One region of the Paenibacillus sp. HWE-109 genome, then DNA from elsewhere that is predicted to be linked to it. Evidence: riboswitches for the same ligand, from Rfam matches in the RefSeq annotation. Region 1 holds a riboswitch; each other region holds the start of a gene.
What was found. A riboswitch is a leader RNA that binds a small molecule or an ion and turns the genes downstream of it on or off. The one in region 1 is predicted to bind cyclic di-AMP.
Positions count from the first base shown of each region.

Region 1 (7,335 bases):
CATTCGTGCGCGTTCATGTGCGAAGCGGCTCTCTTGCCAGCTCGCCAATAAATTAGCAGTCTTTATTAGAAGAAGGAAGACAAGCATCAATAAGAAATGCTGCGCGTTAGCCCCAAGGCAGTGATGATAAAGCGGCCATAACACAACCCACGCGAGGAAGGTCAAAATAGCTTGCAGCGAGAAGCTGTAAATGAAGCTGCTGCGGAAATAAGCGCCCATTTGGTGTTCGATTCGCAGCAGGAACATGCGGTCTGCGCTCCGCACCAGAGTTCGAATTGGGCTGGAAGCAATCGACGGAACGAGCAAGAGCAGCACGAACCACAAATAGGGATAATCTGTCGGAAGACGCTGTAATATTTTTGCGTAATAATAGGAAGCAAGAATGACAAGAAACAACACAAGGCCAAGAAAATTGCTGCGTGCCGCATATTGCCAGTAGCCTATAGATTCCTTCATATAATGTTGGAATCTTTGCTGCCAAAGAGAACGGGTATTCATGTCCATATGGCTCATCACGAATCCCCTTTAACGAGCTTGTAGAAAATGTCGTCCAGGGATGCTGCAGGAAGATCGGATTGATCGCGCAATTCGACTAAATTTCCTTGTGCCACCATATGGCCTCGGTGCAAAACGACATAGTTGTCGCAATATTTCTCAATCGTAGACAAAATATGCGAGGATATGAGGAAAGAGGCGCCTTTATTTTTCATTTTAACCATAAGTTCTAATAAAGACCGAATGGCTAAGGGGTCGAGTCCGAGAAAGGGCTCATCAATGATATATAAAGAAGGTTCGATCAGGAAGGCATTCATGATCATTACTTTTTGCTTCATCCCTTTGGATAGGTGGCTGGCGAAGCTGTTTAACTTGTCCTGCATGTGAAACTGCTCTAATAATGCGTGAGAGCGACTCAGGTAATCTTCCCTTGATAAACCGTAGGCCATTGCGGTAAGTTCGAGGTGTTCACGGATGGTTAGTTCTTCATAAAGCTCCGGACTCTCAGGAACATAAGCGTAAGTGGCCCGATAAGGGAGCGGCTGTTCAGCTAGTGTCAATCCATTGATGCGGATCGTTCCCTTCTGAGGTTGAAGCAAGCCGAGGATGTTCTTAATCGTCGTACTTTTGCCTGCTCCATTCAGTCCAATCAGACCCATCATTTCGCCCTGAAGAATCGAAAAAGTCAGGTCATGAAGAACAGGTTTGTTCGGTAAATATCCCCCGTATAAAGCGTCAACTTGTAAAATGGGCCCCATCTCAGTGCCTCCCTAAATAGCAAATTATTGGCATTTTCGAATCCGTTTTGTACACGATCATTATAAACAAATTTGCTTTCCAAGCCTAGTTTGACAGTATAAATTCGAAGATAGTTAGTATTCGTACGTTATAAAGAGTTAAATGTAGATAAAAGGCAGTTTTGTTGGATAATTAAGCTAATTTTCGGCGATTTAGCCCTTTTTAGCAGGTGTCATTGCCTTTACAGGTTCAGATTAACAGCGTAATATACTTTTCATAATAACTTAATAACCAATTTGCCGATTTTCCATTCGCTGAGTTCCATTTATGGGAACGGGGGAACCACTGTAAGCTAAAGCAGCCTTGGCGTTGCTGAAGTAAACAGAGTGAGTAACAGGGGTGAATCTTAGAGCATACTGTGTATGCTTGTAGTAGGGCGACTCTCACGTCCGAATCCGTCAGCTAACCTCGTAAGCGTAAGAGAGGTAACGATTGTCGTTCGTGCTATTTGTGTATTTAACTATGCAAACTATGCCAGCGAGAAGAGTCCTCTTCTTGCTGGCTTTTTGTCTTCTTTCGGTGCTGTACGCAGGATGGACGACTAAAAAGGACCCGGAATTCATAGAATGATGAATGGCAACATGGTGTGGGACGACCGAAAACGGCGTTTAGTAGCGTCTGTGGAAGGCGAACACATTAAGTTAAACTAAAAAACCTTAGTCGCGTCAAATTTAATCATGCTGTAACCTGGCGGCGAGGCTTTGAAGGAGGACCGAAGAAGTGGGCAGTATCTCATTTAGCGAGACCCATGTAAAACGATCATCCAGCATGTCCTTCGCATTGCGATGGAAGCATGAAAACTTGCGTTTGATTTTAAGCTTAGCTCTTATCTCAATCGCAATGACTTTCATGTTTTTGGTGTTGTTGTACGGTACGGCTACCAAGAGCGTATCCGTGGTTGTGAATGGACAAGAAACCGTTGTACATACGAAACAATGGGTCCTGCAACGCCTACTGGATGAACAAGCCATAACGATTGGTGAACACGATGAAATATCTGCAATGCCTACGACCAAAATCAAAGGCGGAGACAAATTTGTTATCGAGCATGCATCACCAATTCAATTGACTGCTGATGGAAAGACCACCACTGTTTACACAACTGCAAGAACGGTAGAAAGTGCATTGCAACGTTTACATATTGCACTTGGGGAGCTTGACAAGATCACTCCCGAACCGACAGCCGCTCTGGCTTCCGGCGATGCAGTCAAAATCGTCCGTGTGAAAAAAGAGACGGAGGCAGTCACAGAGCCGATCGCGTTCGATACGGAAAAAAAGAACGACGCATCGCTGCTCAAAGGCAAAGAGCAAATCGTCCAAGAAGGCAAAGAAGGCGTGCTCTTGAAGAAGAAAGAAAAGACTTTCGAAGACGGTGTTTTAGTCGCGGAAGCAGTTGTGGGTGAAGAAGTACAAACAGAAAGCATTAAGAAAGTCGTGTCGATTGGCACGAAGAATCCGGTCGTGGTTCTTTCGGCTTCCTCGCCAAGCGTGGATGAAGTTTCGAAGAATGGGGTTACTTTCGGTTATAAACAAATCCTCAAAAATGTGAAGCTCACGGCTTACTCAGCGGGAGCCGAATCAACAGGTAAATCAGAGGGGACTCCTGGTTATGGTAAAACCTATACGGGCACTACCGTAACGGAAGGAAGAACAATTGCTGTTGATCCCAAAGTCATTCCACTCGGTTGGTGGGTGTACATTGAAGGTATTGGTTTCCGCCGTGCAGAAGATACCGGCAGCGGTGTGAAGGGCCAAACTATTGATGTCTACTTCGAGGATAATGGTTATGCCAATAAATTCGGAACAAAACAGGGGTATACGGTCTACGTGGTCGGACCGAAAAAGCCTTCCGAAAACTAACGTGTAAACGTCTGTTTCGGCGGGAAGAATGTCATATATACGTTGCCAGGCAAGCAGCCTGGGCGAAAGAAGAGGGGACCCCTCTTCTTTTTCTGCGTACTGGGAAGGGAACCGTTATGATTAAAGAAGTCATTGTCGTCGAAGGAAAAGACGATACAACGGCCATCCGCCGAGCAGTCGAGGCGGATACGATTGAAACCGGCGGCTCTGCGATCGGCCAAGCTGTCTTGAAGCGAATCGCACTCGCGCAGCAGCGCAGAGGCGTTATTATTTTCACGGATCCGGATCACGCAGGTGAACGGATTCGCAAAATTGTAGCGGCCAAGGTACCCGGCTGCAAACATGCTTTCATCACCCAAGAGCAAGCGGCATATAAGGGTGATATCGGGGTTGAGAACGCGACGCCGGAGACGATTCGTCAAGCTCTTCAGAGCCTGCGGACCGAATACGAGGGAGCGGTGTCCCAATTGACGATCGAAGACCTCGTGTCGGCAGGATTGATCGTTCATGCCGAGGCGGCAGCTCGTCGGCTTATTGTGGGCAATGCGTTAGGCATTGGCTACTGCAATGGCAAACAGTTCTTTAAACGCTGTGCGATGTTTCAGATCTCGCGAGAGGAATTTGAGGCAGCTGTGGAGCTTCTGGAAGCTGAGAAGTAGAACTTAGATCAAGATTGCGCTTACATCGCTTGTACTGGCCTTTTAGAGGCCTTAGAGAAGAAATGCCCAGAACCTATAGATGAAGAGGTCTACACGATGAATATACCCGGAAATGAAGTCATTGTAACAGCTGAAGATGTCGCAACACCCAGTAAAACGAAACAAATTATTAAAAGAAATGGTCTTGTGCTCAAAAAGAGCCTGGGTCAGAATTTCTTGATTGACCAAAACATCCTCAGCAAGATCGTCATGGCTGCTGAACTTGGACCCAATAAAGCAGCCTTGGAGGTTGGCCCTGGGATTGGCGCGCTCACGCAGAAATTGGCCAAGCTCGCCGGCCGCGTCCTGGCTGTTGAGATCGATCAGCGTTTGCTGCCTATTCTGGCCGAAACGCTGGAGCCTTACCCCCATGCCACCGTGGTTCATGGGGATATCCTGAAAACCGACCTCCAGGCGTTATTCCGGGAGCACTTCCAAGGCGTAGATGGCGTCAGTGTCGTCGCCAACTTGCCCTACTACATCACGACCCCGATTATCATGAAGCTTCTCGAGGAGAAGCTGCCGCTGGAGAATATCGTCGTGATGATTCAGAAAGAAGTGGCCGACCGCATGGCGGCACGTCCAGGCACCAAAGATTACGGCAGCCTTAGCATTGCCGTTCAGTTCCACTGCGAGCCGGAGCTTGTCACGATCGTGCCGCGCACCGTCTTCGTGCCGCAGCCGAACGTCGATTCAGCCGTGATCCGGCTGCGTGTACGTCAAACCCCTCCGGTCGATGTTGCCGACGTGGACTTCTTCTTCGCTGTCGTCCAGGCGTCCTTCGTTCAGCGGCGCAAAACCCTGTACAATAACCTGGCTGCGCGGTTCTTTACCAAAGAAAACAAGCCTGAGCTGGAAGCGCTGCTGCACGGCATTGAGATCGAGCCTTCGCGCCGCGGCGAGACGCTCAGCATGGAAGAGTTCGCGCGCTTGTCGTCGGCTCTCCAAGCGCACGGCTGCAAATAACCCGCACCAAATGCCCAGTATCGCCATAGGATACCCCTAGGAGGGGATTTCTGCGATGAGGCAAGGAGACTTTGTTACCCGTAAATCCTATGGCGGAGACGTCATGTTTAAGATTGAGCGCATTGAGCAGCTCAAAGCTGTTCTGCGCGGTGTGGACTACCGATTGCTTGCAGATGCGCCTTTGGTTGACCTCACGATATCGAATCCGGCGGAAGCGATGGATCATCCGCGATCGAGTTCACCTGAATTTCGCGAGTCGCTGCGGCGGTTGGCGGTAGCCCAAATGCAATTGCAGGAGAAAAATCAACTCTCCCTCCCCCATAAACAGAAAGCGGAAATCAGCTACTTTGAAGTTCCGGGTAAAGTGCTGCATCTCGACGGCGATCCGACTTATTTGCGCAAAAGCATGCAAATCTATGGGGAGCTGCGCATACCTGCGGAGGGCTTCTATATTCCTGAATCGCAAATGGCTGAAGCCCTGCATAGGCTGCTGCCGCAGATTAAACCGAACATTGTTGTGATTACTGGCCATGACGGTATACTTAAGCATCGAAAAAGTGGAGGCCCCGGCAATCTTAACAGCTATAAGAATTCTCAGAACTTCGTGAACGCGGTCCAGACAGCAAGGCAGTATGAGCGGAACCTGGACTCGATGATCATTGTTGCTGGGGCTTGCCAGTCTCATTTTGAGGCTCTTCTGAGGGCTGGGGCGAACTTCGCCAGTTCTCCGGCACGCATCCTCATTCATGCCTTGGACCCGCTTTGTATTGCAGCCAAACTGTCGTATACCTCTGTGAAAGACACGATCTCGATGTTGGATATTGTCGATTTGACGGTGACAGGCCTCGATGGATTAGGCGGCGTAGAGACGAGAGGGAGCTACCGCATGGGCATTCCGGGGATCATGCATGCGCATTCGGAAGAACATGCTTAGGCATTTTGCTGCAGAGCGGATCGAGAGACGAGCGAACCCGCCGATCGGTCTGAGATATAACACCTGCTTGTTATTCAACTCTTAGGAGGGGATGACGGAGTAGGTGTTCTTTTTTATTGGAAAAGTGTGAATAATTTGCGAACTTTGGAGACAACCTGTAAGATGGGGAATTCAGAAATTAGGTGAAAATGCCGTTGACAACAGGATTGTGGTGCTGATATAATATTTGCCCCTGTTTGACATGCCTGTCTGAATGGGTTATAATTAACAAGGAAAGAGGTGGTAGTTGACAATGGCAAAAAATGCGCTGTTGGAGATCAAACGCAGTTTGGAGCCCCACGTTGGGCAGAAGATCATGTTGAGAGCGAATGGTGGCCGTCGTAAGACTGTCGAGCGTTCCGGTGTTTTAGAAGAAACCTACCCTTCTGTATTTATTGTGAAATTAGACCAAGAATCTCATGCCTTTAAACGAGTGTCTTACAGCTACGCCGATATTCTTACTGAATCCGTAGAAGTTACGGTGTGTAACGATGATGGCCAAGTTCGTATCACCTATATCCAACATTAGCTTAAATAGTTTCCTATATGAGCAGACCTGAGGGTCTGTTTTTGCATTTGTATGGACCTTCTTCTCTTGGGCATACTAAACCTACTTTCAGAGGAATGGATTAAACAAAGGAGGTTAAAGGTATGGGTCGCAGAAGAAGTGTGATGTCAGAAAATTTCAAATATGAGTTGGCCAAGGATCTCGGGTTTTATGATGTGGTTCAGCGTGAAGGCTGGGAAGGCATTCGAACGAAGGATGCGGGGAATATGGTGAAACGGGCTATCCAGATCGCACAGGAGCATTTGGCGAAGCAGCATTCGGCTTCATCGCCGCCTGTCAGCACATCCAGCTACAATCAGCAGGCTTATAGCCAACCGACATACAGCCAACCGGCATATAGCCAATCGGGGTATAGTCAATCCACATATAACCAGCCGACATATAACCAACCAATGTACAACCAGTCAAATTCCAACCAACAAATGAATCAGCAACAAACTGGTTTTACGCCATCGACTTATGTGAATCAGCCATATTCCGGGGCGTTTAATCCGCAAAATACGGGCTCTGGGCAAGCGTCTCAGTATGAACAACGCCCTAACTGACGGCTAAAGCAAATGCTTTAGCTTTTTTTTTGCGCTTTTGTTATAATATTTTAACGGCAATCGAGCAAAAGAAGGTGATCGTATGAAGGTTTTTGAGAAAGCACCGGCGAAAATAAATTTATCCCTTGATGTTTTACATAAAAGAGCAGACGGCTACCATGAGGTTGAGATGGTGATGACGATGGTCGATCTGGCGGATCGGATCGAAATGCAGGAGCTTGCGCGCGATACGATCATCATCTCAAGCCAAGCAGGCTATATTCCGCTTGATGAGAAGAATTTGGCCTTCCAGGCGGCGCGTCTGATTAAGGATCGCTATGAAGTCAAGCAAGGCGTCTATATTCACTTGGACAAGCAGATCCCTGTGGCAGCGGGTTTGGCTGGGGGAAGCAGCGATGCGGCAGCAACACTCCGCGGCTTGAATCGACTTTG
Region 1 covers NZ_CP091881.1:7,567,310-7,574,644, forward strand. The annotation lists gene LOZ80_RS32480 (ABC transporter permease) at 1-513, opposite strand, end outside; gene LOZ80_RS32485 (ABC transporter ATP-binding protein) at 513-1,253, opposite strand; cyclic di-AMP (ydaO/yuaA leader) riboswitch at 1,536-1,725, shown strand; gene LOZ80_RS32490 (resuscitation-promoting factor) at 2,014-3,153, shown strand; gene rnmV (ribonuclease M5) at 3,270-3,812, shown strand; gene rsmA (16S rRNA (adenine(1518)-N(6)/adenine(1519)-N(6))-dimethyltransferase RsmA) at 3,909-4,817, shown strand; gene yabG (sporulation peptidase YabG) at 4,873-5,751, shown strand; gene veg (biofilm formation stimulator Veg) at 6,044-6,319, shown strand; partial or broken gene LOZ80_RS32515 (small, acid-soluble spore protein, alpha/beta type) at 6,442-6,609, shown strand; gene ispE (4-(cytidine 5'-diphospho)-2-C-methyl-D-erythritol kinase) at 6,986-7,335, shown strand, end outside.

Region 2 (7,335 bases), 1.1 Mb from region 1:
AGCCTTTTTTTATGGTGACAATGAGGCTGAACTCGCTGTTATGACACCCTGTACGGCGTTGGGACTTGATGCGCCTTTTGCTGTTAAGACGGCTATTAGTCTATTGCAGATGGGGTGTAAATTGGGGTTGCTTCCGTTGAATATGGACGAACTGGCAGAGGCGGTGGCTGCTCCGTGCCTTTAACTCTGAACCGTATAGGGGTACAAGCCCCGGATGATCCCAACCGCCACTTATTAAAAGAGCTTAGTCTCGAGCTGTCGGATGGTTCCGTAACGCTGTTAATAGGTCATACAGGTTCGGGAAAGTCGACCTTTCTGCAAGTCTTGGCAGGGATTCTAGAGCCGCACAGCGGATCAATAGCCATTGACCAACAGCCGCTGTGGGACAAAAGGAAAGTGAATCAAGCGCATCTTCTGCGTCTTGGCTTGACGTTTCAGTTCCCTGAGCAGCAATTGTTTGCCCGGAGTATAAGGCAAGAGTTTGCCTACTCGCTCAGACCGTATAAATTGGTGGCTAGCGAATCTGACAGGCGCATTCGGGAGGCGTGTGAAGAGCACGATCCACGTGGCATTTTTGCCATGGAGCGCTCGCCTTTCGCGCTTAGCGGCGGAGAGCAGCGCCGGCTTGCGCTGGCTACCACCTTCGCCACGGCGCCGGATTGGCTCCTCATGGATGAGCCAACCGCCGGCCTCGAGGCGGCGGCCGTTCGCGAATTGCTGCGCCTTATTCGCGAGCGGGAGCGTGGCGGCTTCGTCATCGCCACGCATGATCTGGACACGTTCCTGCCGCTGGCAGACCGTGTCCTTGTGCTAGACCGCGGCGCGCTCGTCTTCGACGGCACGCCTGAAGCGCTGTGCCGCGCGCCGGAGCTGCTGGCGCGCGCCGGGGTTGGCCTCCCGAGCTGCGTGGAGGCCGCGCTTGCGATGGCGCGCTATGGCATCGCCATCGCGCCGGACCTGCTCACGCCGGAGCTTGCGGCGCCGGCGATGCTCGAGGCGCTGCGCGAACGCCGCAGCGCTGAAGTTCCGGCGCCGCAAGCGGCAGCGCCGGATGCTCCGCCCGCGCGCGAAGCGAGCGCGGCAGCGCCGCCCCCGCAGGCCGCGTGGCTGCGGGTCGATCCGCGCGCGAAGTGGCTGCTCTACCTGCTGCTCGTCATCGGGACGATGCAGCAGATGACATGGAGCGGCCTCGCGGCTTCCGCGCTGCTGCTTGGCCTCGCGAGCCTCGGCCTGCCGCGCAGCGTGCTGCGCAGCAGTTGGAAGATCGCGGTGCCATTCCTTATCTTCATGGTCCTCTCGATCTGGCTTGCCGGCATGAACTGGACGTCGCCGGAGGGATCGTTCCGGCTGGGCTACTCGCTGGAACGCGGTTGGAGCACGGCATTCACGGTGACGCGACTGTTTCTTATTCTCATGGATGGCTATTGGCTCGCCGTGACAACACCCTACGGACAATTGGTAGCTGGACTGAATTGGGCTTTGAAATATCTGCGGAAAGTGAAGCTGCCCGTTGAATCATTTTCGCTTGCCGTCTCCATGATGTTTCGGTTCATTCCGATGATATTACGGGAGTGGACGCGGTTTTCAGCGATTGTCCGAGCAAGAGGCAAGGCAGCCATTCGTCCGGGAGCTGTCCGCTCACGGGATATCCCTGCGCTTGTCGTTCCTCTGCTGCTTGCCATGTTCCACAAAGCCGAGCAGCTGACTGTCGCCATGGAAATGAAGAAAATCGACGGCAGGCAGCTGCTGTTGAAAAAAAGTACTTTAAAGTGGCAGAACCGGGATAGTTATATCGTGGCTGCGGGGGTTGTTGGTTTTGCACTTTTACTTGTTATTCGTTAAGGTTTTCCAGGTGGTGCAAGTGGCTGCTTAAAGTATATACTTGTAGTGAAAATTCTTTATTGGGATGGCGGTGGTGAAATCAGTGGAGTCCGAATACACCCTGTACGAACAGCAAACGGCCAGACAGCTCAAACGTTGGGAAATCCGGCAGCATAAGCTCCCAAATCTCGTGGAACGAGCGTCCAAATCGATGCAGACAGGCATCAATAATTTGATCCCTGACAAGGTTCATGCGACGATTACCGCAACGGTAAAAGGCATTATTCAGACAACTCTGTTCGGCATCAATTACATCCCTGCGCAGGGGCCGCTGCAAGGGCTCTCTTTGGCAGATCGCGATGCGAAAGCAGAGGAATTGCTGGCGCTCTATAAGAAGATCGCCGCTGCCGAGGGAGCAGGGACAGGAGCGGGAGGGATTCTGCTTGGGCTTGCGGATTTCCCTATTTTAATTGGCATCAAGTTGAAATTTCTGTTTGAGCTGGCGCATGTCTATGGCTATTCGACGAAGGACTACAGAGAGCGTCTATTCATTCTCTATGTGTTTCAATTGGCTTTTTCCAGCCATGAGAAGAAACCCGAGCTTCTGCTTACCATCAAAAATTGGCGCAGCGTGGCTGACACTTTTCCGCCGGCTGAGGCCTATATGGATCAAGTGGATTGGAAGCAGTTGCAGCAGGAATACCGCGATACGATTGATTTTCGCAAAATGCTTCAGTTGGTTCCCGGTATAGGGGCTGTCGTCGGGGCTTGGGCCAATTATGGCTTGCTGGAAGAGCTTGGGGTGGCGGGGATGAATTGTTTTCGGCTGCGTTGGCTGCAAGATATAGCGAAACCTAAGAAGCTGTGAGTGGATGGGCACTCCGGCTTTTTTTTGTTTGTCGTAGACGATTTTCTAGTGATTTTTCAGGAGTTGAATCATAACATATAGAGAGAGCCAAACCGCCCGTCACCCTCGATTAACTATGTGATTATTTTCACATATCCACTTTCATGGGTTTGGTCCTCAGATTATCACGATTCAGTAGAGCATAAGTGATTCAATCGGAGGAGAGGATTTAGATGAAACCAGCGAAAGTAGTGATTCTGGGTGCAGGGTATGGCGGTGTTGTTACAGCGATCAGGCTGCAGAAGCTGATCAGATCGGGAGAAATGACGGTTACTTTGGTAAACAAGCATGATTATCATTATATGACGACGCATCTGCATATGCCCGCAGCGGGTACCGATCATCATGAGAATGCCCGCGTCGCGATCAGGGATCTTATCGATGAACGCAAAATTCATTTCGTGAAATCCACCGTTCAGCAAATCCTGCCAGCGGACAAAAAGGTTGTTTTAACGGATGATACGCTGAGCTATGACTACCTTGTCGTAGGTTTGGGCAGTGAGACGGAGACGTTCGGCATTCCGGGGTTGCGGGAGCATGCGATGTCGATTCATAGCATTAATAGTGTGCGGTTCATCCGCCAGCATACCCAATATATGTTTGCCAAGTATAAAATGAATCCCCAGCACAAAGAGTATCTGACATTCGTCATTGGGGGTGCGGGCTTTACGGGAACGGAGTTCGTCGGGGAATTGGCCGATCGCATCCCGGTTCTATGCAGGACTTATGATGTAGATCCGGCTCTCGTGCAAATCATTAATGTGGAAGCCTCGCCAACAGCCCTACCGCCAGGATTGCCGAATGATTTGGTGGAATACGGCATGGAAGTGATGCGCCGCAAAGGCGTTCAGTATAAGTTGTCGACTGCCATTCAAGCCTGCGAAGCGGACGGCGTCCGGCTCGGAGATGGACAGTTCATTCGAGCAGGCACGATCATTTGGTCGGGGGGTGTTCGCGGGAACGCCTTGCTGCAGCAAGCTGGATTCGATGTGCAGCGGGGGCGGGTGAAAGTGGATGATTACCTGCGCTCGTGGCAATACCCTGATGTGTTTATTACAGGAGATTGCTCCATTGTTATGAGTCCGGAAGGGACACCATACCCCGCGAACGCCCAAATCGCCGTCCAGCAAGGCTATAACACAGCCCGAAATTTACTTTATACCTTGCGTGGGAAACCGCTGAGACCTTTTGCCTATGACTACAAAGGGACTGTGGCTTCATTGGGACGCGGAGAAGCTGTTGGCACTTTGAAAGTGAAAAAAGTAAAGGGGAAATTCGCTGCTTTGATCAAAAAAATGATCGATGCGCGCTATTTATTCCTCATAGGCGGTATTCCACTTATATGGAAAAAGATGATTTTTAAACAAAAAATGTCAACTCGCAATTCTCATGTCAGAAGTTAGAAGAAAAAAAGCTGCCATCAAGGCAGCTTTTTTCTGTGAAATGACCTAGAACTACGATATCGGAAGATAAAAAGAGATAGAGAGAGATCCAAAACGTTGTAAGCGAATTATTGGAGGAATGAGAGGTTGGAATAATACTTTTTAAGACTTTTCCATCCTTTACTATGAACTGAGAAGAGAGTAGTATTCAGAACGTAGTTATAACTGAATATTTCGCTTAATTTTCTGAATAGAAAAGCGGGGGAACCATAGGTTTCAACGGGGTGAATAAGGTGCATGATATTGTACCTTTAGGGCAGATTTCTCGCGGCCCGAACCCGTCAGCTAACCTCGTAAGCGATCGTGAGAAAGGAGAACATGTGGCTAAGCACAAGGTCTATCCTTGTGTTTTTTTGCGTCCTAAAAAGGGAAAAGAACTCAATACTAGACTAATTTGGAGGAATTTCACAGCATGACAAGCGATTCATTGAAAAAAATTGTATTCGGCAAGCCGCTCAAATCGGCAGAACTCGAATCTGAAAAAATGCAGGTTTGGAAAGCATTACCCATTCTCTCTTCAGATGCGCTATCTTCGGTGGCTTATGGTACAGAGCAAATTCTATTAGAGCTTGCAACAGTGGGCATTGCTGCTTTTGCATTCTCATTGCCGATTGCGATTTCCATTATCGCTTTGATTACGCTGCTTGTGCTCAGCTATCGTCAAGTGATTGAGGCTTATCCTATGGGCGGTGGCGCCTACATGGTAGCCAAAGAAAATTTAGGCATGGTTTGGGGGAGACTCACAGGAGTTTCGCTGCTTATCGATTATACATTAACCGTTGCGGTATCGATCTCGGCCGGTGTGACGGCCATCACGTCGGCATTTCCAATCACGGTGCCATATATTGTTCCCATTGCTTTGATCTTGGTTTGGCTGATGGTTTGGCTTAATTTGCGAGGCACATCCGAGTCTGGAACTGTGTTCGCGATTCCGACGTACTTTTTTATTCTTTGTATTTTACTGCTGATTGGCAAAGGGATTTTCGACATGCTGAGCGGTTCGATGAACATGCATCCGATTCAGTTCGCGCCAAGCTCCATGACAAGTTCATTGACGCTATTCGTCATCCTGAAAGCATTCTCTTCCGGCTGTTCAGCCGTAACTGGCATCGAGGCTATCTCCGACGCTGTCCCGCATTTCCGCACACCATCCGTGAAAAATGCCAAGCGCACATTAGCTTCGCTAGGCACGCTGTTGGCTATCGTATTCGGCGGTGTGACGCTGCTCAGCTTGGGATACGGCATCGCGCCTGATCCGCATGGTCACACATCCGTCTTATCGATGGTTACGGAGCAAGCTTTTGGCCGTGGAACGCTATACTATGCCACGCAGATCGGCACCATGCTGATCTTGGTGTTGGCTGCCAATACCAGCTTCAACGGATTCCCTATTTTGGCTTCCATCATGGCTCAAGATAAAAACTTCCCGCGTATGTTCTCATACCGAGGAGACCGGTTGTCTTTTCACTACGGGATTGTCACGCTAGGTGTCCTGGCCAGTATTCTTTTGATCATTTTCAAAGGTAAAACAGATGCACTTATTCCTTTATACGCAATTGGCGTTTTCTTATCCTTTACACTGGCGCAAAGCGGTCTGGTCCGCAAATGGTTGAAAGAACGCGTGAAAGGCTGGATCGGCAAGTCGCTTATTAATGGTTTAGGAGGCATTGTCTCCTTTGCCGTGTTGCTGATCTTTTGTTTCACCAAATTCAGCGAGGGTGCTTGGATCGTCATTATCGTGACGCCAATCCTGCTCTGGCTCATTACGAAGGTGAGTCATCACTATGATGACGTTGCCAAACAACTGCGCATTGATATCGAGCATGAGCGTGTGTGCACGAAGGAGCCTGTTATTATTGTCCCCGTAGCGGGGATTCACCGCGTTGTTGCGCAATCCTTGAACTATGCCAAATCGTTATCGCCCAACGTCATTGCTTTCTACGTATCATTCTCCGATGAGGATGAAGAAGCGATGCAGGAGAAGTGGGACAAATGGGACCCTGGCGTAAGGCTTGTTGTGTTCAAATCACGTTACCGGACGATTCTGAAGCCGCTGGCTGAATTTATCGAACGGATCGATACGCATGTTTCGGAAAAACAATCGATTATGGTCATTCTGCCGCAATTTATGCCGAAAAAATGGTGGCACCGACTGCTCCACAATCAGTCCGCGGCGCGTATTCGTTCCAAACTTCAAGCGGACAAAGATATCGTTGTCGCCACTGTCCCCTATCATTTGCACGAGTAGAGTTGTACAATAAAGGGGAAAACTGTGTGAGAAATAGAACAGAGGTGAACCCGTTATGGCTAAGAAGAAATGGTCGTCCACAACCGCTGATACCAGTGTGCAAGATAAACCGGCAACGCTCAAGGATTTGCTTCGCCCAGAAATTCTGGAGGGGCTGAAGGCTCAGGCTGACGCAATGAAAGCGGAGGAACAGGCGCGCAAGGATGCGCTCCGAGCTGAGGCAGAAGCTGCACGCAAAGCGGAGGAGAAACGGCTGGAGAACGATTTTGGACATCTGCTCGAGAAGAGCGGACTTGACTGGAGAAAGCACAAATGAGAGAGCGCAGCTTGTGCTTTCTCTTTTTTCTATTCGCGATGATGGCGCTGTCAAGCTGTCAGTCAAGCCGTTCGCAGAGCGCTGCGGAGTCGGCTGAAGCAAGTTTGCCGCTTTCGGCGACGAGTTCAATGCCGAGCCCGGTGGTGTCTGGCAGGGAAGCAGCGGCCGCGCCCGACCGCGTCTCCGAGTCAGCGCCCACTTCAGCGCTGAGCTCGGAGACGCCTAGAGGGGAGCCAACAGTCGCGCCCGGCCTTGCACCGGGGCCAGCGCCCACTCCCGAGTCCCGCCCGCCCGCAACCGTAACACATACCTCCCTGTCTGCATCGGATATCTCTGACTTGGTTGACCGTTACAGCCAAATCGCTCCCCATAAGTGGGGGGAACGAGTCGCAGGCGTACGGACGCATATGGTCACGAAGGAACAAGTGATAGCGCTGACGTTTGACGCTTGCGGAGGGAAAGAGGGCAGTGGATACGACCGGAAGCTGATCGAATATTTGATCAAGGAGAAGATCCCCGCGACCTTGTTCATCAACGCGCGGTGGATCGCGGCGAATCCGGAGGTCTTTGCTGAGTTAGCGGCGAATCCGCTTTTTGAAAT
Region 2 covers NZ_CP091881.1:6,431,036-6,438,370, reverse strand. The annotation lists gene LOZ80_RS27465 (energy-coupling factor ABC transporter ATP-binding protein) at 1-184, shown strand, start outside; gene LOZ80_RS27460 (ATP-binding cassette domain-containing protein) at 175-1,842, shown strand; gene LOZ80_RS27455 (EcsC family protein) at 1,925-2,689, shown strand; gene LOZ80_RS27450 (NAD(P)/FAD-dependent oxidoreductase) at 2,902-4,131, shown strand; cyclic di-AMP (ydaO/yuaA leader) riboswitch at 4,336-4,485, shown strand; gene LOZ80_RS27445 (APC family permease) at 4,583-6,418, shown strand; gene LOZ80_RS27440 (YqkE family protein) at 6,474-6,734, shown strand; gene LOZ80_RS27435 (polysaccharide deacetylase family protein) at 6,731-7,335, shown strand, end outside.
Region 2: linked by a shared signal. The riboswitch ahead of LOZ80_RS27445 (APC family permease) and the one ahead of LOZ80_RS32490 (resuscitation-promoting factor) in region 1 are both predicted to bind cyclic di-AMP.

Region 3 (7,335 bases), 710 kb from region 1:
TCAAAATATGTTTGTAAACCTCGATCGCGGCTGCTCTGGACTGCTTCAGATCAACGATGGCATGGGCTTGAGGCTGATGAATCTGCTTGTCGCTTAGTCCGGTCATCTGCGGCAGCCATCTGCGCAGGTATTGGCCGCTCGGATCATAGGTGATCGATTGCGTCACGGGATTCATAATGCGGAAATAGGGCGACGCATCGAAGCCCAAAGAGGCGCACCATAACCACCCGCCGCGGTTAAGGGTATTGTCGTAATCACTGAGTTTGTAGCGGAAATACTGCTCGCCCAGCGTAAATGGACACAGCAAGTTCTTCGTGAGGAACATGGCTGTAATCATTCGCAGCCGATTGGGCATGCGGCCGGTATCATTGAGCTCTGTCATCGCTGCATCAATGATGGGCACGCCGGTTTCAGCTTTGCGCCAAGCCTCGAAATGCCGATCACTCAGGTTGGTGAAGTCAAACGTCTTCTCATAGCTGAAAAAGTTCTCATCGTAGATAGATTGATACAAATAGAAATCCCGCCACACCAGTTGGCGCACCCACGCGGCCGAATGTTCCTGCTCCATGACTGCCTCGTACACCTTGCGGATCGAGATGGCGCCTGCATTAATCGCGGCACTAAGTGAGCTTGTGCCATCATAAGCGTAATAGTCGCGGCGTGCCGCATAGAAGGGGAGATGGTCCGTCAGGAAATCTTCCAGTGATTCTATAGGATTTTCAGCAGGGAAATAATCTTCGAGAGAGAAAGGGGGAACCCAGCTTTGGAAGAGCTCCAATAAGCGTTGGCTGCCCTCCAACTGGGCGAGATCCACCGTCGACAAATCACCCAGATGAAGCGGCGAAGAAGGACGATAGAAAGTTTGCAAGTAGGTGTTTAGCTTTTTATAAAAGGGGGTATAAACTTTGTAAGGACCGCTTTTGCCAGAGGAAATCTGGAAATCGGCTAAATCCGCCAAGGTGTGATCAACGAATTCCGTGAACGGTACACCTCGTGCTCGAGCGGCTTCACGAAGCTTCCGATCGCGTGTTTTGGAATAAGGCGTGAAATCCCTATGTACGATAACCTCATCTATCGGTGCGTTGTGCAGCACTTGTTCAAGAACAACTTCCGGCTCTCCGTACACCACATAGATCGTTTTACCATATTGCTTATAAAGGTTCATCAACCGTCTCACATACCGCAGAAATTGCTTGCCGCTATGGGCTTCATGTCTAGAATGGCGCAGTAAAAACGGATCGAGAATAAGCATATGCAGACTAGGTCCGCCACTGCTCAACAAGTAGTTGAATGCAGCCAGATCATCTACCCGCAAATCCTTCCGATGTAGGAATAATTTCATTATAGACTAGGCCTCCCGACAGAATAAAAGCCTGGAAAGCGGCTCTTTCGAGCTGAGGCTTGTCCAGGCTTTATTCATAGTATTGCAGGAAAATTACTTGGATTCAGCAGTCAGCTGATTGTAGATATCATCCCACAGAACGCGTCTGGCGGATACATACCGTTTCGCATAATAGGATTCGCTTAGTTTGTTTTTCACAATACCTTCATTGGATGCGGAATGAATGAATTCACCGTTTCCAAGGTAGATACCTACGTGAGAAACACCTTTGCCACCTGTGTTGAAGAACACAAGATCACCTTTGCGAAGATCACTTTTGTCAACCCAATAGCCTTCTGTATTTTGAGAAGATGAACTATGAGGAAGGTCAATGCCGAACTGGTCGAAAACGTATGCGGTGAATCCAGAGCAATCAAAGCCCTTTGTTGTCGTTCCCGCATCTCTGTACGGAACACCGAGCAATCCGTCAACCGTTTCATCCAACTTAGATTGTGACGCTGATACACTTCCTAAAGCTACACTCAAAAACAAAACAAGACTAAAAACAAGAGCAACAATCTTTTTCAACTGCTTGTCTCCTTCCGGTGCCTACGAGGTTAGCTGGAGGGTTCGGTTGAAGGTTCCCTATGATCCCTGTCTTGCAAGATCAATTCACCCGGGTAGTGGTTCCCCCGTTTCCCCATGAAATGGAGAATTCGGCATGAAATATTTGGTTTTTTTGATGCTAGTCCTTGTAATTCGTCATAAAGATCTAAATTCCTCTTTTTATGAACGCTTTCTTTTGAAAAAGTGTGGAAAACACAGCTAAACAGACAAAAAAATCCCCATTCGCTGAGGAATGAGGAAATTTAAGTCAGTATAAGCTTTTTTTGTTGATTTTAACCGTTCAATTTAGCGGAAAGCAGTTTGAATTGTGACGTGATCGCCCAAATTTGCAGGAATATGTGGAAAAGTGGGAATAGCTGATAAATGATTAGCGCTACCAGACCTGCCCATAGGTAAGTAGCCGTAATCGTGAGCCCTGCCAATAGTCCCGAGCTAAGCAAAAGAAGGAGCGCCAGTCCGACAATAGGAAACGAATAGCGAATAAAGGTAATGACGGTGGAGAGAACACCCAGATGGCCGGCAAGCGCGAATTGCACATACATGAAGAGCAGATGCAAGAGAAATCCATAGACCAGCATGCCGATGAACCATGGCAGCAACTGCAGGGCAGCCTGCTCATAAGAGGTGCTGTGCGCCAAGGTTGTTTGCGCTTTGGGCAGCAGCCAAATGAGCGGCAGCAAGGTAAGTGCAATTCGCGCGATATACGCAAGGAGGAAAGGGAGCGTCAGCACCTTGATGCCTCGGAAGAAGCGATAGCCGGCATTTTGTTCAGAATGCGTGAGCGAGTAATACACGCCGCTGCTGAGCACCGGCGTGAGCAGCATGCGCAGCGCCAGCAGAGCTCCGAGCCACCAGAGATAGGAATGGCTCAGATCAGTTTTCATGAGCTGAAACTGGCTTTCAGCCAGGAACACCTGCAGCGCTTCTTTGGGCTGCTCACCGCCTGGAAAGCGGTGCATAAGAGGGACAAGCACCCCCTGCACCAGCTTATAGAGCAGAATGCTCCAGCCCATTTGATACACGAACAAGATGATCGTGGCGAAAGGCTGCGCGAAAGCTGCCCTTAAGCCGGATTTGAGATAGGATGTCATGGAGGTCCCTCCTTAAGGGTTATGCTTTACCAGGAAACCCAGCCGAAAATGGCTTGCAAGAATTGAATGATGCCGAGATTCCAACGGATTTTCCACTTCGGATTCACTTCTGTTTGCAGATAATTGTTGATGTGCTTGTTTTCTAGAATGAGTGAATACTTAGGATCAATGCGAACCCAATCTACAGGTGCCGTGTGGGTTAATTTGAATTCAATCCGGCTTTCCTTGCCATCCCACGTTTTGTCGAGCGAGGTGCCGTCAGCGAAATGGAAGTGGATAGGAACCTCCGGTGAATTGCCGCCTTTCTTCGAAATGACAATCGTGCTGTCATAGGAGGGCTTCTCTTTCATTCCGCTGGCTTTCACTTGGATACTCTCCACGGAGTAATCCATCATCATCGCGCCATACACATATTCATTGAAGAAATCATCCCATTTGGTTTTGGTCACGTCCTCAACGACATTTTGAAAATCCTTCGTCGAAGGGTGTTTGAACTCCCATTTCTGGAAGTAGGTGCGCATGATGCGGTCCATTGTCTTCGTACCGACTTGTTTCTCAATAGCTTTCAGCACAAGTTTCCCTCGTGTATACACATTTTCCGCATACTGATCATGTCCGGTGTAGGCCCATGCATTCTGATTCAATGTATTAGGGGAAGTAATATAGCTGGACTCGACCGCCAGATTAGGGGAAACCCCATAATCCATTTCCATGACCTTGTCCTCCGCATAGGAGGTAAAGCCTTCATCCAGCCAAGCTTCCTCGAATTCATTGCTGGCGACAAGTCCGTAAAAGTACTGATGGCCGATCTCGTGAACAACGACGCGTTCCAGTTCCAGATCAGGTGTTTTGTCGTCGGCTCCCCACGCGGTGACGAGCGTAGGGTACTCCATGCCGCCAGCGCCATTGCCGCCCGGGGGAGGCACCACGACTGACAGCGTTGAGTACGGATACGTTCCGTACCATTGGCTGTAGCGGGAAAGGGCTTTTTTCGCTGCATTCATATAGCGGTCTTTCAAATCCTGATGGTTGGGATCGAGGTACAGCTTAATCTTCACGCCGGGAATTTGCGGCGTCGAGAAGGGCTCTTCCACATAAACGAAATGCGGCGAAGCGGACCAGGCAAAATCATGCACATCATCCGCGTAGAACTGATACGTTTTCATGCCTTTATCCGTCACTGCCGGTTTAACAGGGAATCCGGTCGCCGCTACCGTATAGTTCGACGGCACTTGGATTTTCACGTCGTACAAGCCGAAATCGGCATAAAACTCAGAATTGCCATGGTATTGATGGAGATTCCAGCCAGGTTCCGTGCGCCCCCTTGTTCCTGCCCGTTCATAGGCAGCAACCTTAGGGAACCATTGCCCTGCCATTACGAAATCATCGACATAGCCCATTCTGGCGAAAACAGCAGGCAGCTTGACGAGGAATTCCGTTTTGATCGTCACTTGTTCACCGGCACCTACCGGTTTCGGCAGCGGAATTTTGAGCAGCGTATGATCGTCTTTATTGCCGTCGTCCGGTTGAACGAACGTCATTCGGGGACTAAGATCTTCGCCATCCACGGTTTTAACGGATAGCAAGTCCATACTGCCGCTGGTGCCTGTCCGGGCTTCATCTTGTCGCAGCTTCCCGCCGGATTCGCGCATGAATGTCGTTTTCTTGGACGCGAAGGCATTCGGATACAGATGAAGGTAAAGCTCTTGTACAGGAACGGATCCCGGGTTTTCCCATGTTAGCGTTTGTTGCCCCTGGAGCTGTCTTGATTCCGGTGTATAGGCAACGTTCATGTGATACTCCGCAATGCGGTAACTAAGTGGCGCCGTTGTTTGATTATCCAATGGTTTGCCGCGATCAGCAGGCTGCATGTCCGGCGCCGGAGCAGACGGTTCTTCTTTGGAGACGACCGGAACCGCCAGTCTACTTGCAGATGGGAGCAAAGTTTCAGACAGCAAGACAGCGCCTGCTGCAAGGAGCATGACAACGAACCATTGTACCTTGCGGTTTTTGAATAGAACACTCAATAGATTCACCCCGCCTAACAAGCATCTACAGCATGTATATGTAGACAACCTGGGGAATATTTCTGCGAGTGGAAAAGAATTGTTGAAAAAGGCGGTTTAGACGCCCATTCCTGGGATCTGGCGATCTCGCCCTTGTTCTGAGGGGTGACTTTCGCTACAATGAAGCAAAGTGTCATTTTATTATTACGAAGAGTGGATGGTGCCCTTATGGAAGCGGATAAAAAGAAGCTGGCCTTAAATATAGTAAGCTCCAAAGTGAATCACAAAGGCTTTGGTGCCGGAGCGATCGATTTAAGCAATGTGTCGGGTGTCATTATTGATGGCGATGAAGCTTACCTGGATGAAGGTACCCTTCATGCGAAGAGTAAAATTGAGAAAGGCATCAAATTCTCGACGAACAAAGAAGATGTGCCCAATGGCCGCAAAGCCTGGATAGTGTGGGTTGCGGTAGACCGGACGGAAGAAGGCGCTTATTATGCCGGGATGTCCGCATGTGAAATGCTGGTCGATACAGAAGCACGTCGTGGATGGAAAATCCTAGCGGATCATGTGAACAAAATGGATGGCGCGATGAAACGCAAATTCATCCTCGAAGGTTTGTCAGACGGGGAGAAGGCCGCGCTCAAAAAACAGCTGATCAGCCACAACGAAGAATGGTGGAATCGCTCGGATCAAGTGCTGAAAGATGCGCTATCTTAATCAATTCGGGGCTTAATTTGAGAATATGAACATTATGTGTCATCCATTGTTACACAATGGTGAACCGAGTATACTAGACCCTAGTGTATGTTACCTCATATACTAGGACAGCAAAAAGGCAGACTAAGACGCGCTTAGTTCTGCCTTTTTGTGTTTACTGGGACGTGCCCGGATCAGTCGTTCCACCAACGTTTGAGATCGTTCCACCAGGAGCCGTTTTGACCTTTTGGCGTGGCTTTATTATCATCGCCCGAAGCGGGCTTCGCAGGTTTGCCCGTGCAATAAGTCGTTGGCTCCGTGCCGGCAAGAAATGTCTCCAGGTGAGCATTCGGGCAATCTTCATTGGATAACTTGCCGCTCACCGGATCAATATAAACGCTCTTGACGCCTTCGGGTACAGGGAATAGCTTAGGCGGGATCGCCTCCAAGGTTTGTTCCGTGAACTCGGCGAAAATCGGTGAGGCCAGATGCGATTCCACCGTAGAGATATCCCGGTTCTTGTCATAGCCGACCCAGACAGCCGTCGCAAGCTCTGGTGTAAAGCCGACCAACCACGCATCGGTATCCGTTGTGCCGGTTTTGCCGGCAATCGGCCGCTTAATGGTGCTGGCAACCCGATTTCCAGTGCCGCCTTCCTCGAACACACTCTCCATTAAATTGGTCATCACATAAGCAACAGCAGGATCAAGCACGGTCTCAGTCTTCGGGCTTGCTTCATATAAGACATTCCCACTGGCATCTTCAATCCGCACAATCGCCGTCGTCTCATGGTGAATGCCTTGGTTGGCAATCGTCCCGAAGGCGGAGGCCATCTCGAAGGGGCTGACGGGGAACGATCCTAGAGCCAGCGATGGCAGCGGCTTCATCGGAGAATCGATGCCAAGCTTGCGGGCCAAGTCGATGACCTTCGCGGGGCCGACATCCAGAATCGTGTGTACGGCATAAATGTTATCCGATTTCGAAATGGCTTGGCGCATATCAATATTGGCGTTGACGTACTGGTCATTGAAATTTCTCGGCGTGTACTTCTGCCGTCCTTCATCGTAAGTGAACACTGTTGGTTCACTTTTTACCAGCGTAACTGGCGTGTACCCATTTTGCAGGGCAACCATATAGACGATCGGTTTAAAGGAAGATCCTGGCTGTCTCGTATTGGAGAGTGCGCGGTTGAACTGATTCTCAGCGTAGTCACGCCCGCCGACCATCGCTTTAATTTCACCGGTTCGCGGGTCGATGGCGACGAGGGCTGCTTGCAGATCCGGTTTATCAGCGAGCTGCTTGGTGACAACACGTTCTGCGATGTCCTGCGCTTTTTTATCCAGAGTCGTGTAAATCCGAATGCCGCCTTCATCGAATTGTTCTTCCGAGATCCCCAGCTTCTCAGTCGCCAGAGAACGTACATAATCGCGGAAATAGGGAGCGGCCGCCGGTTTCTTCTTCATTAGCGGTTGAATGGTCAGCTTTTCCTTGCCTGCGGCATCTGCAGCAGCTTGTGTAATGAACCCGCTGCGCACCATGGTTTGCAGGACGATCTTTTGGCGATCCATCGCATTTTTCAAATCATAGTACG
Region 3 covers NZ_CP091881.1:6,855,274-6,862,608, reverse strand. The annotation lists gene LOZ80_RS29430 (cryptochrome/photolyase family protein) at 1-1,342, opposite strand, end outside; gene LOZ80_RS29425 (C40 family peptidase) at 1,436-1,909, opposite strand; cyclic di-AMP (ydaO/yuaA leader) riboswitch at 1,913-2,053, opposite strand; gene LOZ80_RS29420 (hypothetical protein) at 2,221-3,039, opposite strand; gene LOZ80_RS29415 (M1 family metallopeptidase) at 3,066-5,021, opposite strand; gene LOZ80_RS29410 (YwhD family protein) at 5,226-5,765, shown strand; gene LOZ80_RS29405 (transglycosylase domain-containing protein) at 5,939-7,335, opposite strand, start outside.
Region 3: linked by a shared signal. The riboswitch ahead of LOZ80_RS29425 (C40 family peptidase) and the one ahead of LOZ80_RS32490 (resuscitation-promoting factor) in region 1 are both predicted to bind cyclic di-AMP.

Region 4 (7,335 bases), 1.4 Mb from region 1:
CAAGCCGAATGCCGTCATGGCCATTGCTAGCCTCTCCCACCACTTCAATGCCATCCTCTGTTCCTAATACGGCTGCGAGTCCGATTCTTACCATTTCATGGTCATCGACAAGCAAAACTTTAATCAAAGCGTCGTCCATTTGCTTCTCCTCTCACTCCAAACGATTTCTTGACTCCTCAGCTAGCCTTCAGCAACAAGTTCAGAAGCAAGTATAGGCACCCTGATTTCAATCCGTGTTCCACGATCCGGTGCTGTGATAATGTCTACTGAGCCGCCAATTTCGTTGACCCGCTCCTTCATCGATACGATGCCATAAGAAGTGAGCTTCTTCGCATCCAATTCAAAGCCGACGCCATCATCACGAATTGCCAGACGAACACCGTCCGGACGATGCAGCAGCTTCACTTCCAGCTTGTTCGCCTTGGAATGACGCAGTGCATTCGAGAGAGCCTCCTGCACAATCCGGAATAAATGATCTTCAATCCCTTTATTTAAACGAATTTCTTCGTCCATATCCCACGTGATCGCCATCGGGACCTTCGCAGCGAGCTCCTTCAGCAGCTCCACAAGCCCTTCTGACAGCCGTTTGCCTTCCAGATGAATCGGTCTTAGATGGAGCAGCAAAGCCCTCATCTCGGACTGCGCCACAGAGGCCATTTCCTCAATCAAATGGATTTGGCGCTTGGCCTTCTCGAAATCCTTGTCCAACGTCCGCCCAACCGCCGTTGCGGTCATCGAGATCGCAAACAACTGCTGGCTCACCGCATCATGAAGCTCCCGCGCCAACCGCTGCCGCTCTTCAATAACCGCGGATAATTTGGCCTTCTCTGCGAGCTCGGCATTATCGTTGGACAATCGCTGCAAGGAAGTAACCTGTTCTTCCCAGCGCTTCATAATCCGCCCCAACTGCTCGCTGAGACGGCCAATTTCATCTTCCCCATATTCGAAGCCTTCACGGGAAAATGTGCCTTTTTCCAGTAGAATCATCGTTTCCATCATCGGCTCAAGCCGCCTTGTTATACGACTGCTATTCCAATAGCCATAGCCTGCTCCTATGCTGCCGATGATCAAGATCGCCATAAAGGTAAACTTCACGCCTTCCTGCCAGTTCGCAAACGGCACGATCAAATTGCGTGATTGCAAAAAATAAATAATAGCGCCTAAGACAAAGAAACTAAAGATGATTGATTCAGCCATACTGCGCCATATCATGTTGGTTAATCGCCGTTTATAGCCGTCCAATAGGTACTGAACCTCCTCCACTACGTTACATTACTTTAATCTTGATATCTCCTACGATGTAGGAAAGAACTAGTTTCACACGATGATCACAGTGCTCATAGTTGGGTGATTGCCATGTTAATTTGTTCATTACGCCGGATTCCTTCTCATTGGCCACCTGAATTTGTCCAAAAGTCACGGAAGTAGCTACGGAGACACCGATATCATCAGGCACTTTAATGTCCACATCACCGACGACCCCTTGTAGAATCAACGTGGTTTCTTTTTGTTCCAGAATCGCAAGGGAGAGATCAATATACGTTTCACCGATAATGTACCAAGTCGAGCTGTTGCGCAAAATCCACGGCTCGCGGCCCAAGCGGACGCTGTCCATCAGCTTTTGCTTTTGAATATACGTATCGTCCTTGTGCACTTGCTTCGACCGTATAAAAAACAGGCCTAGTGAAATTAAAACAATAGAAAACACAATTGTAATGTGATCTCCGAATAAGATGACCGCCCCGATGCCGATCAACACATAGCCCTTGCGTTCTTTACGTGAACGAACCCGATGAATACCAAGCAAGACGAGGATAATCGCAAGAATGGGGAAAAAGCCTATCGTATGGTCTAGAAGCAAAAAAAGACCGGCTCCAATCAGCACAAGTGCTGTATTCCGGCTGCGGTTGTTTTTGGTTTCTTCGCCCATCGCTGCACCTCCTCTGGCTGCCAAATTTAAATAGCTGATATAGAACCCTAGCATACCATAAGAATGGACGACCTCCAAGATGAAATCCTTGATCGGCAAGGCTTTTTCGTGAATCTTGAAGGTCATGCGGTGCGCCGTGTCTCCGGCGCTGCACGATGATTCGCGGCTATTTCTTGCCGCTCGAGTCCTTTTCTTCGCTGAAGCTCTGATGCTGCCAATCCTGCTTGAGCTTGCCGCGCAGCGAGCGCAGCTCCTGCTGAAGATTGCCGCCGGCTTCCTTCAGCGTCTCACGCGACAGGCGGCCCGCGACGCGGAGGCCTTGCAGCGCTTCCCGGCCAAGCTCGCGGCCGGTCACTTCCAGCTCGCGCCATGTGTCGCGAGCATCCTTCGGCGGCAGCCCGCCTTCCGGCTGCCGTTCACCTGCTGCGTGCCCGGCACGCAGCCCGCGCAATTCATCCGCAAGCGCCAGGCACAAGTCCTGGCTGCTTGCGTATTGCGCGCGGAACTGCTCGCTAGCGGCTTCCTCGCGCAGCTTCTCTTGCAGTGCCATCCGCGCGAGGTCCTCTTCGCCGGCGCGCATCGCCAGCTCAGCTTGCTCGCTCCGCAGCTGCGCCATCTCCTCGGCGTTCACACATAGCCGTCTCAGCTCTATCGTATGCTGCAGCGCTTCCTCATAGCGCTGTTCCAGCGCCTTGATCCCGCGCTGCCCCGCTTCTGAGGCGCTGCCTCCCCGCTCATGCTGATCCAGCTTGCAAGCAGCTTCCTGCCAGGCCGTCTCAGCCATTTTACCAATCCGATTCAATATGCTCATTATGCCACACCTCCTATTTTCTCATCGATTAAAATTCATGATTAGATGGAACATCCTGTTTCTTCAGCAAGCGGAAGCCATAAACCAACATCCACACAGCCAAACCGAGAATCAGGAGTCCAGACAATTTGAACGTCAAGATCAAAGCCCCTATGCCAAAAATCAACCATCCTATTTTCTTTTCATTCTGTATGCCGACATAGCCCAACACCACCATGGACACCGGAATCAGCCATCCCATTAAATGACCAAATTGATGTAAACAAATCAGTAAGCCTACTGTAATGAAAAGCAATGCGATACTTTTTGATCGATCCAACCTCATCTTGCCAACCGCCCTTCGTGTTTGCTTCATGTCTTCATTCTAGCTGAAACAAGTACCGCTCAAAACGGACTCGCGACTGTTTTGTTCCTAGACCTAAGTCCAGTATGGTTTTGGGACCATCCATATTTTGGTCGTTGTTCCGCCTGAATGTTCGATGGTAAACTATCTAAAGCCGAGTCCGGTGCACAGACAAAGTGCCGGTACGGGGGACGATTTACTTGGGGTGAATATTTGCTCTTTCGCGGAGCAGACTAGGGAGAACCTTCTTCCCGAACCCGTCAACTAACCTCGAAGGCTCATGAAGGAGGCTCACCAATTGAATAAGCTTACAAAAGGGTTAACTAGCCTTGCTGTGTCTTTAACAGTCTTGGCAGGAGGCTTTCTTTCCCCATGTTCCGCCCACGCGGCCGAGATGGATGTGAAAGTGCAAGTCAATGATGATCTGGTGCAATTTCCGGATGCACAGCCCTATCTGGATGGCAATCATGCCACGCAAGTACCCGTTCGTTTCGTAACGGAGAAATTAGGTTATGACGTGCAATGGCACAAAGAAGGCAATCAAATCAAAGTCGTACTGAACAATGACAAGCACACCATCACTTTGGTTTCGGGTCAAAAAGAAGCAGAAATCGATAATAACACCGTCATGATGGATACCCATGCTGAATTCCAAGATGGCCGCGTTTATGTGCCTCTTCGTTTTCTTAGCAATGCTTCCGACATACCCGTTCAGTGGGACGCTAGCAGCAATATAGCGATACTTAGCAAGGATGGCAATCACCATGCACCCGATTATGAACTCTTTCAATCGACGGTCTATTCTGCAGATCCTGCTGAAAATGGCGGATATGCAGCTCTAGATTTTCTCGGCAATCCCCTTTCCATTGGAACTGTAGCTGTTGATCCATCTGTAATCCCGCTTGGATCAAAGCTCTATATAGAAGGTTATACCTTCAATGGGTTACCAGCAGGCGGCATGTATGCCTACGCAACAGATACTGGCGGTTCTGTTAAAGGAAAGCACCTGGATATCTTTGTTCCTGGTTCCCAGACAACATTAAGAAAATTCGGCATCCAAACCATTAAAGTATATAAATTATCAAATTAAACAAATAAAAAGTTGGATTTGTGAGATCTTTTTTCACAAAATCCAACTTTTTTTATATATAGCACTTGAATTCCTGATAATTCCTAGTATAATACTCGGTATAAGGTTTTAAAAAAAGGAGCTGTTCAAGATGTTCACTTACAAACACCCCATTGCCCAAACCTGGATTAACGATCATCTTGATCTATACAATTATGCTCTAGCACTAGGAGATACGGAATGGCAGCAACAAATCCTCCAAACATTAAATCAATTTGAGCTTCATTTGACTCGTCAATTTGAATTTCAACTATGGCAAATGTTTGATTCCATCAACCGAAATATGCTGAAATTATTCCAACAATTAAAGGATCACAAGCAGAACTCCACCGAAGAAGAGCAATTGCGGGAGAAAGTATGGGAGCTTAAGCTGAAACGACTTGAGATTGTGAAGTTAATTAAAGCAAATAAGGTTTAAGAATGTAGGATTGTGTTTAAATAGAAGATTCGGACGGTTAGAAACGAAGGAGAATATGGCATACAGAGGACTGCTTTGCCATGAAGTTTAACATTGTGTTCAGCCCCACTGGCATGGTTGGCTGATTACGTTCTAAGGCATGCAGATGACTGCTCTGCCGATCGGTTCTCATAAGAATTGGGAGATTCTTATGTCAATCCTTTTACATGGAAGTTTGTTTCATTTCACGCATCATATTCATCATCATTGTCATCATTTCATCGCACTCTTGCATGTTCATCATCATGTTGTCCATATCCATGCTTTCCATCATGTTCATGTCTTTCATTGTGCTCATCATCATTTTCATCGATTTCATACGGCTCATCATGTCGTCCATACACATGTTCATCATCATTTGCATACACATTTTTTCCATTTGAATTCCTCCTCTTATTTTTACTCTTCTAAAAATTACTATACTTCTGACTATTATGCAATCTTTTTCTTGCAATCCCTTCTTCATCTATGCTATTATTTTTAATTACCCTAAATTCCTATTAATCTTATCGGTTTATCCTGAAGTGAGGCTGTCCACTAGGTTTATAACCTATTGAGACAGCCTTTATTTACTTTTAGCTTTTTACTAGATTAGCAGCTAATATCGGTTTCCCTCTCGGCTTATCCCCATGCGCATCAGGCTCAAGCGTGATAGCAATCGTGTCATAATTATTAGGATCGAAGGTATAATATAATCCGCCTGTTCCATTGTGTGTCAGGAATGTTCCTGCATTGACTGGGGTATCTTTCCCTTTGATCAACCACACTTGATAAGCCTCGTTATTTTTCAGTTCCGGCAATTTTTCTGCTTGGACGAGCAGGTGGGTGCCTTTTGCATCAATCACGATTGTGGCTAAGCCCTTCGCAACAATATCTTGCGCGGTGCCGCTCAAGGTGACAACGTCATTGACTTTAACCGCTTCTGGCGGCCGATCCAGCAATGCGATCCGTAACTTCAAATCCCGGTTATCCTGCTGCAGATTATAACTATAAACACCTAGAATAAGCACGGCAGCTGAAAGTCCCCCATAAATCCAAGGTTTCCATGGACTTCCTTTGGTTTCTCTTCGTTTTCGGCCTACAGCCCATCCACTTTCTACTTCTTTGGACACCTCTACAGAATCTTCATTGAAAATGTGACCAAGCACGCGTTCCTTCATACCTACGGGAATTTGCACGGGTTCCACAGCCATCGGCAAAAGGTCGACAAGTTCGATAAGCTCGGCCAGTTCAGCGGTACATGCCGCACATTCTTGCAAATGCCTTTCAAATTCAGCCCGCTCTTCCGGGTCTAATCCACCTACTGCGTACATCTCTAGATTTTCACATCCGTTTGCCGGCTTATTCATCCTTGAAGCTCCTCCTTTCCTACCCCTGCAAGCCGCCCCTTCAATTGCTTCAAGGCCAGCCTCACTCTGCTTTTCACCGTACCTAGCGGGATTGCCTGATTATCGGACACTTCTTGCTGGGTGTAGCCCTGATAATAGATAAGATCTAGCACTTGCTTCTGATCGGGATTAAGCTCATGCAGCGCCTCGCGTATTTCTTGCCCTCTCCAGCCATCCAGCGCTACCTCTTCCGTACTTTTGCCCATGTCGGGAATGCGATTTAATTGTTCGATATCCGCTGTTTGGCCTGTGGTTCGATTTTGCTTTTTGCGCAGCAAATCGATGGCGATGTTGCGAGATAGCGTAAACATCCAACTGGTTAGCTTCCCCTGTTCGGCATCGTACCGCTCAGCAGCCTTCCAAATTCGCAGAAATAATTCCTGCACCACTTCTTCTGCCATCATCGTATCTTGAACAATGCGGTAAGCAAATGCATAGATCGGTTTTTCATACTTCTCATATAGAAATTTGAGCGCATCGGCATCTTTAGCCACGATTTGCCTCATTAGTTCTTGGTCGGTATGCGTACCATTCATGAAGGATCCCCTTTCCCAAAGTCTCCCGTCTATTATATACTTCGCAAAATCTCTTGTATTGGATGATATGAAAAAAACAAAAATTTGTTTGTGATCATTGTGATCCATATCTGTTTATCCCTCGTTCTATTAACCGAGAGCAACAAACAATCCCCCAATTCAAAGGAGCGAACGATTATGAAACCTATGATCAAAACATTAGCAACAGTTGCACTTGGCCTTACCCTTATCTTCCCAACAATGGCGAGCGCTCATTCGATTACTGTGAAAAGCGGCGCTGCCGATTTGCGTGTCACTCTGGAAAGCCTGCTCGGTGAGCATGCTGAACTAGCCGTCATCGCGATGCAAAAAGGTATCGACGGCGCTGCTGACTTCAATGATGTGGCGGCCGCACTAATCGCTAATGGCGACGATTTATCCAAAGCCGTTGGTTCCGTTTACGGAGCCGAGGCCGGTAAAGCATTCAGCGGACTGTGGAACACGCACATCGGATTTTTCGTAGATTATGTTACCGCTACTGCCAAGAAGGATGAAGCAGGTCGTGCCGCAGCCTTAGATAAGTTAGCCAAATATGGCCCTGATTTCGGTGCGTTCCTCGAAAGCGCTAATCCAAACCTCAAAGCAGCTGACGTCGCTGAAGGCTTGAAAGCTCATGTCAGTCAGTTAATCACCGCCTTTGATGACTATATTAACAAGGACTACACCGGTGCTTACAAAAGCGAGCGCGAAGCTTATGCCCAT
Region 4 covers NZ_CP091881.1:8,948,725-8,956,059, reverse strand. The annotation lists gene LOZ80_RS38555 (response regulator transcription factor) at 1-139, opposite strand, end outside; gene LOZ80_RS38550 (sensor histidine kinase) at 181-1,242, opposite strand; gene liaF (cell wall-active antibiotics response protein LiaF) at 1,268-2,056, opposite strand; gene LOZ80_RS38540 (PspA/IM30 family protein) at 2,097-2,741, opposite strand; gene LOZ80_RS38535 (hypothetical protein) at 2,770-3,066, opposite strand; cyclic di-AMP (ydaO/yuaA leader) riboswitch at 3,227-3,378, shown strand; gene LOZ80_RS39260 (stalk domain-containing protein) at 3,383-4,174, shown strand; gene LOZ80_RS38520 (hypothetical protein) at 4,305-4,631, shown strand; gene LOZ80_RS38515 (hypothetical protein) at 4,834-5,049, opposite strand; gene LOZ80_RS38510 (anti-sigma factor) at 5,246-6,019, opposite strand; gene LOZ80_RS38505 (RNA polymerase sigma factor) at 6,016-6,594, opposite strand; gene LOZ80_RS38500 (copper amine oxidase N-terminal domain-containing protein) at 6,772-7,335, shown strand, end outside.
Region 4: linked by a shared signal. The riboswitch ahead of LOZ80_RS39260 (stalk domain-containing protein) and the one ahead of LOZ80_RS32490 (resuscitation-promoting factor) in region 1 are both predicted to bind cyclic di-AMP.